4 regions of the Neisseria sp. HMSC03D10 genome follow, and region 4 is predicted to be linked to each of the others. Evidence: predicted binding sites of a transcription regulator. Region 4 holds the regulator's gene; each other region holds the start of a gene.
What was found. Region 4 encodes FNR, which switches genes on or off when oxygen is low (the NO sensors DNR and NnrR bind a similar motif). Its sites were predicted from a motif close to TTGATNNNNATCAA; they were not measured.

Region 1 (4,255 bases), on a different contig from region 4:
GCTTGCTGCCGCATCCTGTATGGGTTTGGGCTATGCAGTGTGGAACATCGGCATCTCGCGCGGCAATATGACCGTTTTGGCAGGAGCATCTTATTTTATCCCCGTTTTCTCCGCCCTGATTTCATCCTTCCTGCTCGACGCACCGCTTCCTACGGAATTTTGGCAAGGTGCGGCGATGGTATGCATCGGATCGGCCGTATGCTGGTTGGCAACACAAAAGAAAGCATGACCGCACCTCTAAATCATAGAAATAAGATTTTCGGTTGAAACATATACCGATAAAAGCGTAACCGCCCCCGACCGTATCACATCTCAACACAACGTCGTCTGAAAACCGACATGGCAGGTTTTGCTCAAGCCGGTTTTCAGACGACGTTTTTCTTATCAAAGTACCAACTTATCTTTTGGGCGACAGTTTATCGACCAAACCGCCGTCAGCGAAGAATTTTTTCATGATTTCATCCCATGTACCGAATTTTTCGTTGGGGCTGAAGGTTTCGATTTCGGGGAAATCTGCTTTGTGTGCGGCGAAGACTTCGGCATTGCGCGGACGCAGGTAGAGTTTGGCGGCAAGCTCCTGCGCGGGTTTGCTCCATAGATATTCCAAATATTCCTTAGCGGCTTCCTGCGTACCTTTCTTGTCGGCAACGCTGTCCACAACGGCAACAGGGGTTTCAGACAGAATGGTATAGCTCGGATAAACGATTTCAAACTGATCTTGGGTCAGTTTTTTACTGACGTGATTCGCCTCGTTTTCAAAGGTAACCAAAACGTCGCCGATATTGCGCTGACTGAATGTTGTCGTGGCGGCACGTCCGCCGTTTTCAAACACAGGCGTGTTTTTCAGGACGGAAGCGGCAAATTCCTGCGCTTTGGCTTCATCGCCGTTGTTGGCTTTCAAACCGTAAGCGTATGCGCCAAGGAAAGCATAGCGGCCATTGCCGGAAGTTTTCGGGTTGGCAAGTACGATTTTGACACCGTCTTTCGCCAAGTCGTTCCAGTCTTTGATTTGTTTGGGATTGCCTTTGCGGACAAGGAAAACGGTTACGCTGGTATAGGGAACGGCATTGTCCGGCAGACGTTTTGCCCAATCGGGTTTAATCAGCCCTTTTTGAGCCAACAAATCGATGTCAGAAGTCTGGTTCATGGTAACGACATCCGCCGCCAGGCCGTTGGCAACAGACAATGCCTGCTTGCTGGAACCGCCGTGCGACTGTTGAATGTCTATGTCTGCGCCCTTGTGTTTGCTTTGATATTCTTTGACAAACAAAGGGTTGTATTCCTTATAAAAATCTCGTGCCACATCATAAGAAACATTCAACAGTTTGACACCTTTGCCGTCTGCCGCAGGAGAAGACGGTGAAGCGGTGTTTTGTTCGGATTGCGGCGAGCATGCCGCTAAAACGGCGGCGGCGAAAAGGGCGGTTGTGCGGACAGTCATTTTGTTCTCCAAATATTTGACAGGCACACTTTATACCGACGTTTCAGACGACGGAAATAATGTTTGCTTTCGGGTTTAGCGATTTTGGTTATAAACCCCAAAATTCGGCCAATGCCCGATGATTTCATATCGATTGGGAATTTAAAGCACTCGGAAGTTTTTCTGCACGATATACTTTCCGATCGTATCGGCTTCTTCCATATTGCAGGACTTTATTCCATATCCAATCTCAAAAACAACGTCGTCTGAAAACAGGCAGAGCAGACTTTGCTAAAGCCATATTTTCAGACGACGTTTTTATCTAAACCCAGAAGAGGGCTACTCTATCCCAATATCCAAACACACGGTTTCGCCGCAATATGCTTTGCCTGCATCAGTCATATGCGCGGGTTTGTAGGCGGCGAAGGCGTAGGTCAGGTCAGCGCGGAAGGTGTCTTTGTCTGCTTCGCCGGTGTCGCAGTTCAGTCCGGTCGGGATGTCCAGCGCGATTTTGAAACCGTCGGCTTGGTTCAGCAGGCGGCAGACGGCGGCGGCTGTTTCGGGCAATGCGCCGCTGAAGCCTGTTCCGAAAATGCCTTCGATAACGAGGTCGTAACCTGTTTTCAGACAACCTTCCAGTTCATTGGTGCGGATAAAGCTGACACCGTCTAAATGATTCAAACGCTCTTGATTCAACTGCGCCAGCGACGACAGTTTGTCTCCCAAGACGAAAGCGACATCTACCTGCCAATCATGCCCCGACAACACGCGCGCGATAACCAAACCGTCGCCGCCATTATTGCCCTTGCCGCAAACGATTAACGCGCGCCCTGCTTTGGGGAAGCTGCGCAGCAAATCAGTCGCGGCGGCTTGTCCCGCGTTTTCCATCAGTTGCTCGAAAGTCGTGCCTTTATCGACTGCCATTTGTTCGTGTTCGCGCATTTCTGCGGCGGTGTAGATTTTCATCATTCGCTCCTTTGCTCTTCAGTCCTTCATAAAACATCCAAACGAAAACCTTATCAATAGCCCTTCCTGACTTTCACAACGAATCATTCGCTTTCTTTGATTTGTCGCAATATGTCGTCTGAAAATCAAGAACTTGGTCGCTTTGTATTTGATTTTTACGTTAACAAGATTTATTATCAAAATTAAACAAAGTGATAAACAATCAAAACTACTTCTTTTGCGGGGACGGGCGTTGGGATATGCCTCTGGCTACCCTGTGTCTGATTCGTCTTTACTTGCCGTCTCTTTTTTCAATCGACAACGAAAGTAAAACACACTATGTCTGCCATACCTTTGTCAAAACTCAGTAAAGGCGCAGTCGCGCACATCGACTCCATCGTCCCCAATTCGACTTTCGGCGAACTCGACCCGCTGGTTACACGCCGCCTTGCCGACTTGGGCTTTTCAAGTGGAATGCCGTTGCAAGTGATTGCCGTCGGCGGATTCGGACGCGGCCCGTTTGCCGTACGTTTGGGCAACCAGTCGCAATTCTCGTTACGGCAGGAAGAGGCGGGAAAAATTATGTGCCATGTGATTGACGGCTGACCGCCGTACACGCAGGCAGGCTTCTATTTTGAAAATGCGGCATAGGCGGATTTAATCTGACCGCCCCATCCTTTTCAGACGACCTAGGTCGTCTGAAAACACAATTTCAAAACCTTTCCCCCAAATCCCACTCCAAACTTATCAAACAATCAAAAAAGGAGAGTTCAATTCATGGAACTAAGCTATTTTGCCTTGATTGGCGCGCCAAACTGCGGCAAAACCGTTTTATTCAACGGTTTGACCGGCGCACATGCCAAGGTTGCCAATTATCCGGGCGTAACGGTCGATAAGCGCGAGGGTGCCTTCCTCGACGATGCGGCCGTCCGCATTATCGACCTGCCGGGCACATACAGCTTACGCACGACCAGCCCCGACGAAGCGGTGGCGAAAGATGTCGCCGTAGGCAAGCTGGGCATTCCGCCCGACGCCATCATCGCCGTTGCCGACGCGACCAACCTGCGTATGACCCTGCGCATGATTTTGGAACTGAAAACGCTGGGACTGCCTATGGTGGTGTCGCTGAACATGAGCGACGTTGCCCGCAGAAGGGGTTTGAATATTGATGCCGCCAAACTGAGCGAGTTGTTGGATGCACCTGTTTTGGAAACAGTCGCAGTGAGCGCGTCGGGCGTACAGGCGGTACGCGAAGCCGTGGCGAAGCTGCCGCGCAAACGCTCTTTCCCCGCCAACCCCGCTTCTGCCGAACGCACGCTCGAGGCGCTGGAGAGCGACAAACTTTATCAAGAAGTCGAATCGATTTTGGCACAAGTGGTACGCACCCAGATGACGCTGCCCGCATGGCACAAAAAACTCGACGACATCGTGCTGCACCCCGTCTGGGGCATAATTATGCTGCTGGTCATCCTGTTTATGGTGTTCCAAGCGGTTTACACATGGGCGGCGCCGATTATGGACGCCATCGAAGGCGGCTTTACCGCGCTGGGCGAATGGATAGGCGCCAACATGGAGCCGGGCATCCTCAGCGACTTGCTCGTCAACGGCGTCATTGCCGGTATGGGCAGCGTGTTGGTGTTCGTGCCGCAGATTACGATTTTGTTCGCCTTCATCCTGCTTTTGGAAGACTCAGGCTACCTGCCGCGTGCGGCTTTCCTGCTGGATAACGTGATGGCGAAAAGCGGCCTGTCCGGACGCTCATTCATCCCGCTCCTGTCGAGTTTCGCCTGTGCCGTTCCCGCCGTTATGTCGGCGCGTACGATTAATGACCCGCGCGAACGCCTCGTTACCATCGCCGTCGCCCCGCTGCTGACCTGCTCCGCGCGGCTG
Region 2 (3,763 bases), on a different contig from region 4:
GTTAAAGAGTGTAAATATTTTTGAATGTTGAAATGGATTCTTAATACCAATGACAATAAATATCTATATAAAACAAGATATTGAATTTTCAGACGACCTTTTAAGGCTTCTGTTTCTTTTGATAATTGTTTGTATTTTAAATAGAAAATTTGTCAAGCGTCAGGCTTTTGCATACAATTCAGCCATCAAGAAACAACACGCAATGTTTTTTACAGACACTTTACAATTTCAAAGAAAGAGAAAGAATTATGCAAGGCAATCAAGCTGTTATCGATTATATGAACGAACTGTTGTCCGGCGAGCTGGCTGCACGCGATCAATACTTCATCCACTCACGCCTGTACTCCGAATGGGGCTACAACAAACTGTTCGAACGTTTGAATCATGAGATGGAAGAAGAAACCACCCACGCCGAAGACTTCATCCGCCGTATCCTGATGCTGGGCGGTACGCCTAAAATGACCCGTGCCGAACTGAACATCGGTACCGACGTGATTTCCTGCCTGAAAGCAGATTTGAACACCGAATACGAAGTACGCGATGCTTTGAAAAAAGGCATCAAACTGTGCGAAGAAGCACAAGACTACGTTACCCGTGATTTGATGATTGCCCAGTTGAAAGACACTGAAGAAGATCACGCCCACTGGCTGGAACAACAACTGCGTCTGATCGAGCTCGTCGGCGAAGGCAACTACTACCAAAGCCAACTGTAATTAAGCGTATAAGGAGCTGAAAATGAAAGGCGATCGCTTAGTTATCCGCGAGCTGAACAAAAACTTGGGCTTGCTCTTGGTTACCATCAACCAATACTTCCTGCATGCCCGCATTTTGAAAAACTGGGGCTTTGAAGAATTGGGCGAACATTTCTTCAAACAGTCCATCCGCGAAATGAAATCCGCAGACGATTTGATCGAGCGTATTTTGTTCTTGGAAGGCCTGCCTAACCTGCAAGAATTGGGCAAGCTGCTGATCGGCGAATCAACTGAGGAAATCCTGTCCTGCGATTTGACGAAAGAACAGGAAAAACACGATGCCCTCATCGCTGCCATCGCCATCGCGGAACAACAGCAAGACTACGTCAGCCGTGATTTGTTGGAAAAACAAAAAGACATCAACGAAGAACACATCGACTGGCTCGAAACCCAGCAGGAGTTGATCGGCAAAGTCGGTTTGCCGAACTACCTGCAAACAGCGGCGCAAGAGGACTAAAACACAAACCACTGCCAAATATAGCAGTCCCTGCACCCATAAACGGCATATCTTTTCGGATATGCCGTTTTTCTTTTCATCAAGCTCGTCTGAAAAACAGTATTTCAGTTTTTCAGACGACTTACCTTCTTCTAAAGAATATGTAACCCCATGAAACCCCAACCCCATACAAAAGCCCTGAAAACCGGACAAGTTTTCAGGGCTTAATTTTATATTCTACACTTGTTTACACGCTAAAGGCTTGAAAAATAAAATGTAGTTTTAAGTAATAACTGTTCTCATTGATGTAAGTCAAAAAAATATCGGGTAAGCGTTCACATCTCCGCCAATCGTTACACTTCATAGAGCTAAAGTGCTATTCTGCAAAGGTAAATTTCTTCTACCTATAAATTCTATCTGACAAATTAGGAGCTTGATATGTCAACCGATGTACAGCAACGCCCTGCCGCTTGGGAAGGTTTTGTCGGCGGTAATTGGGAAACCAATGTCGACGTGCGCGATTTTATTCAGAAAAACTACACGCCTTATGAAGGCGATGCGTCTTTCCTCGCGCCTGCGACCGAGGCGACGACCAAACTGTGGGCGGACGTGATGGAAGGCATCAAAGTCGAAAACCGCACACACGAACCTTACAAAATCGACGCGCAAATCGTGTCCGGCATTACCAGCCATGCGCCGGGCTATATCAATAAAGATTTGGAAACCATCGTCGGCCTGCAAACAGACGAGCCTCTGAAACGCTCGATCATGCCGTTTGGCGGTTTGAAAATGGTACAAGACGCGTGCAAAGTGTACAACGTCGAGTTGAACCCCGAAGTCAGCGAAATCTTCACCAAATACCGCAAAACCCATAATCAAGGCGTGTTTGACGTTTATACGCCCGACATCCGCCGTTGCCGCAAATCCGGTGTGATTACCGGCTTGCCGGACGCTTACGGTCGCGGCCGCATTATCGGTGACTACCGTCGTGTGGCATTGTACGGTATCGACTTCTTGATGAAAGACAAATTCAACCAGTTCAACTCGCTGCAAGCCGATTTGGAAAACGGCGTGGATTTGGAAGAAGTTATCCGCCGCCGCGAAGAAATCAACGAACAATACAAAGCCTTGGGTCAAATGAAAGAAATGGCAGCCTCTTACGGCTACGACATTTCCGGTCCTGCGAGAAATGCACAAGAAGCCATCCAATGGACTTACTTCGGCTACCTTGCCGCCGTTAAATCGCAAAACGGCGCCGCCATGTCGTTCGGTCGCGTGTCTTCATTCTTGGACATCTACATCGAGCGCGACCTGAAAAACGGCGTAATTACCGAAACCCAAGCGCAAGAATTTATCGACCATTTGGTGATGAAACTGCGTATGGTCCGTTTCCTGCGCACGCCCGAATACGACCAACTCTTCTCCGGCGACCCGATTTGGGCAACCGAATCCATCGGCGGTATGGGTTTAGACGGCCGCACGCTGGTAACCCGCACCAACTTCCGCGTGCTGCACACCCTGTACAACATGGGTCCATCTCCCGAACCGAATATCACCGTGTTGTGGTCCGAACAACTGCCGCAAGGCTTTAAAGAATTTTGCGCCAAAGTGTCCATCGACACCTCGTCCATCCAATATGAAAACGACGATTTGATGCGTCCGGATTTCAACAGCGACGACTACGCCATTGCCTGCTGCGTCAGCCCGATGGTGGTCGGCAAACAAATGCAGTTCTTCGGCGCACGCGCCAACTTGGCGAAAACCCTGCTGTACGCAATCAACGGCGGCGTGGACGAAAAATCTAAAGACCAAGTCGGTCCGAAAACCGAACCGATTATGGACGAAGTCTTGGACTACGACACTGTCTTTGCACGCATGGACAAATTCATGGATTGGCTGGCCACCCAATACGTTACCGCGTTGAACATCATCCATTACATGCACGACAAATACAGCTACGAAGCCGCGTTGATGGCGCTGCACGACCGCGACGTGAAACGCACTATGGCTTGCGGTATCGCCGGTTTGTCTGTGGCCGCCGACTCGCTGTCCGCCATCAAATACGCCAAAGTCAAACCGATTCGCGACGAAAACGGTATTGCCGTCGACTTTGAAATCGAAGGCGAATATCCGCAGTTCGGTAACAACGACGACCGCGTGGACGATATTGCCTGCGATTTGGTGGAACGCTTCATGAAAAAAGTGGCGACCCACAAAACTTACCGCAACGCGACGCCGACTCAGTCCGTGTTGACCATTACCTCCAACGTCGTGTACGGTAAAAAAACCGGCAACACGCCGGACGGCCGTCGCGCAGGCGCACCGTTCGGTCCGGGCGCTAATCCGATGCACGGCCGCGATGTCAACGGCGCCGTCGCTTCGCTGACCTCCGTAGCCAAACTGCCGTTCGAGTTTGCCAAAGATGGTATTTCCTACACCTTCTCCATCGTGCCGGGTGCATTGGGTAAAGACGAAAATTCCCGCGAACGCAACCTCGCAGGCCTGATGGACGGTTACTTCCACCACGAAGAAGGAGAAGTGGAAGGCGGCCAACACCTGAACGTCAACGTATTGA
Region 3 (4,255 bases), on a different contig from region 4:
AGTTGCGCCCACTGTGCGGCAAGGTCGGTGCAGGCGTAGCCGTCGATGGCGATGATTTTGTCCTGCGGGCAGAGGGCGGCGTTTTCTGCGCTGCCGCCGTTGAAGACGTGAGTCAGGGTGGCGTGGTCGCTGTTTTGTTTGAACCTGGCACCGAAGTCGGACGCGGGGGCGGGCGTTTCGGTTGGCGGTTCGGGCAGGAATGCGCCGCCGTGGCTGCGCGGTTGTGCCTGCCATTGCAGTCCGATGCCTATGGTGGCGAGGAGTTCGGCAAGGGGCAGGTCGGCGGTGGAGTAGAGGGTCGTCTGAAAAAAGTCTTTGAGGTCTAGGCCGGTAAACGCTTGGCAACGGGCTTGCCATTGTTTTTCAGGGATGCCTTGCCGGGTGTCCAGCCAATCGCGGTAGTGTTGCCGCATGACGCTGTCGAGGGTGTGTCGTCCGCTGCTTTTGTTGCGGATGGCGAGGTCGAGGCAGAGGGCGGCGAGTGCGCCTTTTTGGTAGTAGCTGACGATGGCGTTGGGGCTGTTTTCGTCTTGTTTGTAGAATTTGTTCCAAGCGGTGAAGCTCGATTCGGCAAGGCTTTGTTTCAGACGACCTTTGGTTTGCTGCACGCGGGTGATGCTTTGGGCGAGCAGGCGCAGGTAGGCTTCGGGGGCGATGGTGCGGCTTCGGGCGAGGAAAAGGTCGTCGTAGTATGAGGTGATGCCTTCAAATGCCCAGAGTTGCTCGGTGTAGTTTTCACGGTCGAGGTCGTAGGGGGCGAAGGCGGCGGGTTTGATGGATTTGACGTTCCAGGCGTGGAAGTATTCGTGTGAGAACAGTCCGAGCAGTTGGGTGTAGGCGTCGTTGGCGTCGGTCATGCCGTGCGGCGGCAGGCTGTGGCGGTCGGCGAGCAGGGCGGTGCTGCTGATGTGTTCCAGTCCGCCGTAGATGTTGTCGCCGACGTGGAGCAGGAAGAGGTAATGGGTGAACGGGGCAGGGGAGGGGAACATGGCCAGTTCGGTTTCGCAGATTGTGCGGATGTCTGACACGAGGCGGTCGCGGTCGAAATCGGGGTAGTGGCCGCTCAAGGCGATGCGGTGCGGGATGCCGCCGGCTTCGAAATCGAGAAATTCGATGTTGCCCAGTTCGACAGGGTGGTCGATTAAATCGTGGTAGGAGGTCGTCTGAAAGCTGTGGACGTCGGTTTGGGGCAGGGTGGTGGCAATCCGCCATGTTTTCGGCAGGATGGGAAATTCGATTTGGTGCGCGCTGTTTTCTTGTCCGTTTACCTGCAAAAACAGGCACGCGCCGTCAAAAAACCCGCGTTCGGCAGTCAGAAACGAGCCGCGGACGGACAGGTCGTAGGCGTAAACGGTGTAGTAAATTTCCCACTCGCCGGACTGCGGGGCGGTGCGCCACCGATTTTTTTTGACTTGGGTCAGATGGATATATTCTCCATTGCAAAAGGCGCGGATGGTGGTGATGTGGCGGGAGAAGTCGCGTATCAGATAGCTGCCGGGAACCCAGTTCGGCAGGCTGATTTCTGTTTCCAAATCATGTTCTTGTCGGAAGGTTAGGCGGATGTGCCACTCGTGGGCGAGCGGGTTGGGGGTGATTTTGTAATTAATCATGACTATTAATGTATTTGTTAAATTTTATGAATAAAAAGGTCGAATTATGCAGCTTGATTTATATCGATAAAGTCCCTTTCAAAAGGGAGGCTTGAAAAAATAAAGTGGAGCTGTAGGGGAGGTTGTTAAATAATAATATGATTATAAAGTAAAAAATATAAAAAATCGATAAAGCCGCCAGATGGAGTGAAATGTAATTCCGCTTGGCTAGGCTTGTCTTATATGTTAAATTTAGAAAAATTTAAACCTAGCCCTTATTGCGTTTGTTCAAAACGCATACGGCAAAGTGAGATAAAAAATTTTTATTCCCATAATTCATGGAGACTCTCATGGACACACAAACTTATAACTACAAAGTGGTGCGCCAGTTCGCCATCATGACCGTAGTTTGGGGTATTGTGGGCATGTTGGTCGGTGTCATCGTTGCCGCCCAATTGTTCGCCCCGGCCCTTGATTTATCAGATGTCGGCCCTTGGTTCCACTTCGGCCGCCTGCGTCCGTTGCACACCAATGCGGTGATTTTTGCGTTCGGCGGTTGCGGTCTGATGGGTACATCATACTACGTTGTTCAACGTACCTGTAATGCACGCCTGTTCGGCGGTTGGCTGCCGGCATTTACCTTCTGGGGCTGGCAGGCAGTTATCGTTGCGGCAATCGTCAGCCTGCCTTTGGGTTATACCCAAGCTAAAGAGTATGCCGAATTGGAATGGCCTATCGACATCCTGATCGCTTTGGTTTGGATTGCTTACGCCATCGTATTCTTCGGTACGATTGCCAAACGTAAAATCAAACATATCTACGTTGCCAACTGGTTCTACGGCGGTTTCATTTTGGCCGTTGCTCTGTTGCACATCGTCAATAACCTGAGCATTCCTGCGGGCTTCATGAAATCCTATCCGGTTTATGCGGGCGCAATCGATGCTATGGTTCAATGGTGGTATGGCCACAATGCCGTAGGTTTCTTCCTGACCGCAGGCTTCTTGGGCATGATGTACTACTTCGTGCCGAAACAAGCAGGTCGTCCGGTTTACTCTTACCGCCTGTCCGTCGTCCACTTCTGGGCTTTGATTTTCACCTACATGTGGGCAGGTTCCCACCACTTGCACTATACCGCGCTGCCTGACTGGACTCAGTCCTTGGGTATGGTGTTGTCCCTGATTCTGTTCGCACCTTCTTGGGGCGGTATGATCAACGGTATCATGACCTTGTCCGGCGCATGGGACAAACTGCGTACCGACCCTATCTTGAAATTCTTGATCGTTTCTCTGTCCTTCTACGGTATGTCCACCTTCGAAGGTCCGATGATGTCCATTAAAACCGTCAACGCTTTGAGCCACTACACTGACTGGACCGTTGCACACGTTCATGCCGGCGCATTGGGCTGGGTGGGCTTCGTGACCATTGGTTCCGTGTACTACATGATTCCCCGCCTGTTCGGTAAAAATGAAATGTACAGCACCAAATTGGTGGAAGCACACTTCTGGATTGCGACCATCGGCGTGGTTCTGTATATCGCCTCCATGTGGATTGCAGGGGTATTGCAAGGTCTGATGTGGGGTTCTTTGAATGCGGACGGTACTTTGACCTACTCGTTTGTAGAGTCAGTTAAACGCACCATGCCTTTCTACATGATTCGTTTCACCGGCGGCCTGCTGTACCTGAGCGGTATGTGTATCATGGCATACAACGTTTACCGTACGGCCATCAGTGGCAAAGCGGTTGATGCCGAGATTCCCGCGGTGTCTCAAACCCAGCACCACTAAAAACATAAGAAAAGGCTACCAAAATGAAATTACAACAATTAGCTGAAGAAAAAGTCGGCGTCCTGATTGTATTTACCCTGCTTGTAGTCAGCGTAGGCCTGTTGATTGAAGCCGTGCCGCTGTTCTTTACTAAAGCTGTCACCAAGCCTATAGAAGGTGTGAAACCTTATAATGCTTTGCAAGTGGCTGGTCGCGACATCTATATCCGTGAGGGTTGTTACAACTGTCACTCTCAAATGATCCGTCCGTTCCGTGCGGAAACCGAACGTTACGGCCACTACTCCGTTGCCGGCGAGTCTGTTTATGACCATCCGTTCCAATGGGGTTCCAAACGTACCGGTCCGGACTTGGCACGTGTCGGCGGCCGCTATTCCGACGAATGGCACCGCATCCACCTGCTGAATCCGCGCGACGTTGTGCCGGAGTCCAATATGCCCGCTTTCCCATGGCTTGCCCGCAACAAAGTCGATGCCGAAGCAACCGTGGCGCATATGAAAGCCCTGCGTAAAGTCGGTACGCCTTACAGCGACGAAGAGATTGCCAAAGCGCCTGAAGCCTTGGAAAACAAATCGGAGCTGGATGCGGTGATTGCATACCTGCAAGGCTTAGGCTTGGCATTGAAAAACGTAAGGTAACATCATGGACGTAAACTGGGCCCGCTCGCTCTTTACTGTTTGGGTTTTTATCAGCTTTATCTTAGTGCTTTATATCGTTTTCAACCGACGCAATAAAAAGAACTACGATGATGCCGCCAACAGTATTTTCGAAAATGATGAGGATAAAGAGTCGTCTGAAAAAGACGGGCGATAACAGTTTAGTCCGTGATCACGGAGCAAAATAATGAACACAGCAACCCAATTTACCAGCAATTTCTGGAATATA
Region 4 (4,255 bases):
CGTAGATTCGGTAATCCAAGGAGAAACGGCACATCAAATCTTGGATGATATTGCGGCGCAAAAGGTCGTCCTGATTGAGTTGGTAGCCGCGCATGATGGGCAGGTGTCCTGCATCGAGCGCGGCATAGTAGGCGTCGATGTCGCGTTCGTTTTGGGAGTAGGTGCTGCCGATTTTGCCGATGGAGGATACGCCGATGGCAACTAAATCGCAGTCCGCGTAGGTCGAGTAGCCTTGGAAGTTGCGCTGGAGGAAGCCTTCTTTGAGGGCGATGGAAAGTTCGTCATCGGGTTTGGCGAAGTGGTCCATACCGATGAAGACGTAGCCGCGTTCGGTCAGGGTTTGGACGCAGTATTGCAGCATATCGAGTTTTTCTTCGCTGCCGGGAACGGCTTCGGTATCGATGCGGCGTTGCGGCTTGAAGATATGCGGCAGGTGGGCGTAGTGATAAAGGGCAAGGCGGTCGGGATCGAGCGACAAGACAGTGTCGATGGTGGTTTTGATGCTTTCGGCGGTTTGGTGCGGCAAGCCGTAAATCAAATCGACGCTGACGGATTTGAACCCTGCTTCGCGGGCGGCATCGATGACTTCTTTGGTTTCATCGTAGCTTTGGATACGGTTGACTGCTGCCTGCACTTTGGGATCAAAGTCCTGAATGCCGACGCTCATGCGGTTGAAGCCGAGCTTGCCGAGCATGAGGACGGTTTCGCGGCTGACTTTGCGCGGGTCGATTTCGATGGAGTATTCGCCGCCGGGGATAAGTTGGAAATGTTTGCGTATCATGCGGAATACGCGTTCGATTTGGTCGTCGCTCAAGAAAGTCGGCGTACCGCCGCCGAAGTGCAGTTGCGCAAGCTGATGCCGTCCACCCAGATGCGGGGCGAGCAGCTCCATTTCTTTTTCAAGGTATTCGATGTAGGCATCGGCGCGGCTTTTGTCTTTGGTGATGATTTTATTGCAGCCGCAGTAGTAACAGATGGTGTTGCAGAAGGGGATGTGGATATAAAGCGAAAGGGGCTTGTTCAAAGCCCCCATACCGCGCTGATTCAAGGCATTGATATATTCGGCTTCGCGAAATCCGTCATGAAAACGGTCGGCTGTGGGGTAGGAAGTGTAGCGCGGACCGCTGGAAGGAAGGCTGGCGATGAGTTCGCGGTCGAACTCAGGCTTGTCATCGTTTCTATTGTGATTATTTTGTATCGGTATTACTTTCATGGCGTGTGCGTGATTAGAGTAATGAAGTTAGGCAATTTTCGGATAGTTTGGTAGAATGCCACAGTATGATAAACCTGTCTTGATATGTGTCAATAACTTACGTAATCATGACAGGATAAAAACCTTAATTTTAAGGGTGTTTTATGACCACACACAATGCTATGCATCAGATGAAAACCCTGTGTTCTTCCTGTTCGCTGCGTGAACTCTGCCTGCCTGTCGGGCTTTTGCCCAATGAGTTTGCACAATTGGACGCGGTCATCCGACAGAGCCGCCGCTTGAAGAAGGGTGAATATCTGTTCCGCACCGGTGAGCCTTTCGCGTCGCTGTTTGCCATCCGTGCCGGTTTTTTCAAAACCACGGTTGCCAGTCAGGACGGTCGCGATCAGGTTACCGGCTTTTTTATGTCCGGCGAACTCATCGGCATGGACGGCATTTGCTCCCATGTCCACAGCTGCGACGCGGTGGCTTTGGAAGACAGCGAAGTGTGTGAGCTGCCCTTCACCCACATCGAAGAGCTGGGACACAACATCCCCAGTCTGAGAAGTCATTTTTTCCGGTTGATGAGCCGCGAAATCGTGCGCGACCAAGGCGTGATGCTGCTTTTGGGCAATATGCGCGCCGAAGAACGTCTGGCGGCGTTTTTGCTTAACCTGTCCCAACGCCTTTACTCGCGCGGATTTGCCGCCAACGATTTCATTCTGCGGATGTCGCGCGAAGAAATCGGCAGCTATTTGGGGCTGAAACTCGAAACCGTCAGCCGCACGCTCTCCAAATTCCACCACGAAGGCTTGATTTCGGTCGAACACAAGCACATCAAAATCCTCGACTCGCAAGCCCTCAAAAAAATGGTGTCCGGCTGTTCGCACGCCATCTGATGGATACCGAGACCATTTTCAAACAAAACCCAAGGTCGTCTGAAAAATTTTCAGACGACCTTCTTCATAAAATCCAATTATGAAACACAAGAAAAAACTCATTGCCTTGACCGCTGTCTGCGCCCTGCTCGCCTACTGGCTCTATCCCGACCAACATCCCGTTTACCCCGCAAGTGACCATTATGACCCGAAAACGCAAACCTTCTTCAACCCCGAACCGCAGCAGAAACCGACCGGCCTGACCGGCGCATTTTGGAAGATCCTGACCGACCCGCAGGCAACGCGCCCGCCCAAACCTCTGCCTACCGTCAAACCCGATTGGCAAACCTTCCTTGCCGCACCCGAAGGGAAAAGCCGTTTCGTCTGGTTCGGACATTCCACCCTATTGATGCGGATCGGCGGACAAACCGTCATTACCGATCCCGTTTTCGGCAATTCCGTCTCCCCCATCCCCATCACCATGAAACGCTTCCAGCCTGCCCCCTCAGAAATCGACGAACTGCCGCCCGTCGATGTCATCCTGATTTCACACAGCCACTACGACCACCTCGAAAAAGACAGCGTGCAGGCACTCAATTCAAAAGGCAACAGCCATTTCATCGTCTCACTCGGCATGGGCGTACTGCTGAAAAAATGGGGCGTGCCGCAAGAGCGCATTACCGAACTCGATTGGTGGCAAAGTACCGAACGCAACGGCATCCGCTACACCGCACTACCTGCCCGTCACGATTCATCCCGAACCCTGACCGACCACAACCAAGCCCTGTGGTCCAGCTTTGCCATCGAACACGGCAGCGAAAAATTCTATTTTCACGGCGACTCGGCACAAGGCAGCCATTTCGACAAAATCGCCGAAAAATTCAACGGGTTCGATATCGCGTTCATCGAAAACGGGCAATACAGCGAACATTGGCCCAACAATCACCTCTTCCCCGAGCAAACCGCCCGCTATGCCGCACAGCTTGCTCCCAAACGCTTCATGCCCATCCACTGGGGCGCCTACGCCATGGCACTGCACGCTTGGAACGAACCCCTGCTGCAAAGCATCCCGCTGGCACGCAGTTTGGGCGTGAATCCGTTGATCCCGCTGATGGGGCAAGTCTTCGATGCCGATACCACCACGCAAGACTGGTTCGCAGAGCCTTTAGAATCAAGCTGCTGCACAGTTTATTGAAAATTTCCATCATTTTTATTAATTTAATACAAAGAAATTCTTATGCAAAAAACTTCGCATGTTATCCCTTTATTATTCACAGTTTTCATTGCTTTACTCATCGTCTGGTCGGGTGTCAATCCGTCCGACCGCGCTGTTTGGTACGCCGAAATCATTCCTGTTTCGATCGTATTTATCGCACTCATCGCTACCTACCGCTGTTTCCGTTTCAGTAATCTGGCTTATGTATTCATGAGTTTCTGGCTGATTATGCATACCATCGGTTCTTACTACACTTTCGCCGATGTGCCCTTCGATTGGGCAAACCGCCTGCTTGCGCCGTTTTTAGGCGAAGGACGCAACCATTTTGACCGCGTCGGACACTACATCATCGGTTTCTACGCCTATCCGATGGCAGAATGGCTGTTGCGCCGTAAACTCTGCCGTCCTGCGCTTGCCCTGTTTTTCTCCTTGTTCTTCATCATGAGCGTGGCAGCGGCTTACGAAATCATCGAATGGCAGTATGCGGTGATTGACGGCGGCGAAGCAGGTTTGGAAGTACTCGGTTCGCAAGGCAATATTTGGGATGCGCAAAAAGACATGCTCGCTGATACGCTAGGCGCGTTAACGTCACTGGTAGTGTTTATATTGACACGACCGGATAAGCGTTTGAAAACAGGTTGACAGGTTTTAAAGAAATGGGAAAAACAATAGGTCGTCTGAAACCTTATTTCGGTTTTCAGACGACCTTAAAGAAGCTTAAATCATTCGTTGTAAATTAACGGTCGATGTTAACGGGTTCGCAGTTTTTCACGATGAAGCGGTTGCGTGAGTCGGTTACGCCCACAACTTCAGAAGTGGTGTGGGTGTTTTTGTCGATGTAACCGGCAGACATAGAGAAGCCGCGTTTGTTGGTGAAGGTTGTACCGGTGCTGTCTGATTGACGTTTGTCAACGCGCAGGCTGATTTGTTTACCGGCTGCATTTGCAGATGCGCCAACTGCATTACCAC

Region 1: HMPREF3066_RS04950 (FeoA family protein) is a predicted target of FNR. The motif match lies at 2,483-2,496, and genes of this name have one in related genera.
Region 2: pflB (formate C-acetyltransferase) is a predicted target of FNR. The motif match lies at 1,491-1,504, and genes of this name have one in related genera.
Region 3: ccoN (cytochrome-c oxidase, cbb3-type subunit I) is a predicted target of FNR. The motif match lies at 1,664-1,677, and genes of this name have one in related genera.

The regions. Positions count from the first base shown of each region.
Region 1 covers NZ_KV789527.1:1,140-5,394, reverse strand. Annotated here, with positions in the region: gene yddG (aromatic amino acid DMT transporter YddG) at 1-229, shown strand, start outside; gene HMPREF3066_RS04960 (sulfate ABC transporter substrate-binding protein) at 398-1,441, opposite strand; gene HMPREF3066_RS04955 (NAD(P)H-hydrate epimerase) at 1,760-2,386, opposite strand; gene HMPREF3066_RS04950 (FeoA family protein) at 2,705-2,971, shown strand; gene feoB (ferrous iron transporter B) at 3,143-4,255, shown strand, end outside.
Region 2 covers NZ_KV789527.1:17,843-21,605, reverse strand. Annotated here, with positions in the region: gene bfr (bacterioferritin) at 249-713, shown strand; gene bfr (bacterioferritin) at 736-1,209, shown strand; gene pflB (formate C-acetyltransferase) at 1,627-3,763, shown strand, end outside.
Region 3 covers NZ_KV789497.1:33,305-37,559, reverse strand. Annotated here, with positions in the region: gene HMPREF3066_RS01850 (M61 family metallopeptidase) at 1-1,610, opposite strand, end outside; gene ccoN (cytochrome-c oxidase, cbb3-type subunit I) at 1,940-3,373, shown strand; gene ccoO (cytochrome-c oxidase, cbb3-type subunit II) at 3,397-4,008, shown strand; gene HMPREF3066_RS01835 (cbb3-type cytochrome oxidase subunit 3) at 4,013-4,183, shown strand; gene ccoP (cytochrome-c oxidase, cbb3-type subunit III) at 4,214-4,255, shown strand, end outside.
Region 4 covers NZ_KV789517.1:63,684-67,938, reverse strand. Annotated here, with positions in the region: gene hemN (oxygen-independent coproporphyrinogen III oxidase) at 1-1,213, opposite strand, end outside; gene fnr (fumarate/nitrate reduction transcriptional regulator Fnr) at 1,357-2,091, shown strand; gene HMPREF3066_RS03940 (MBL fold metallo-hydrolase) at 2,171-3,265, shown strand; gene HMPREF3066_RS03935 (DUF2238 domain-containing protein) at 3,308-3,928, shown strand; gene HMPREF3066_RS03930 (ACP-like domain-containing protein) at 4,023-4,255, opposite strand, start outside.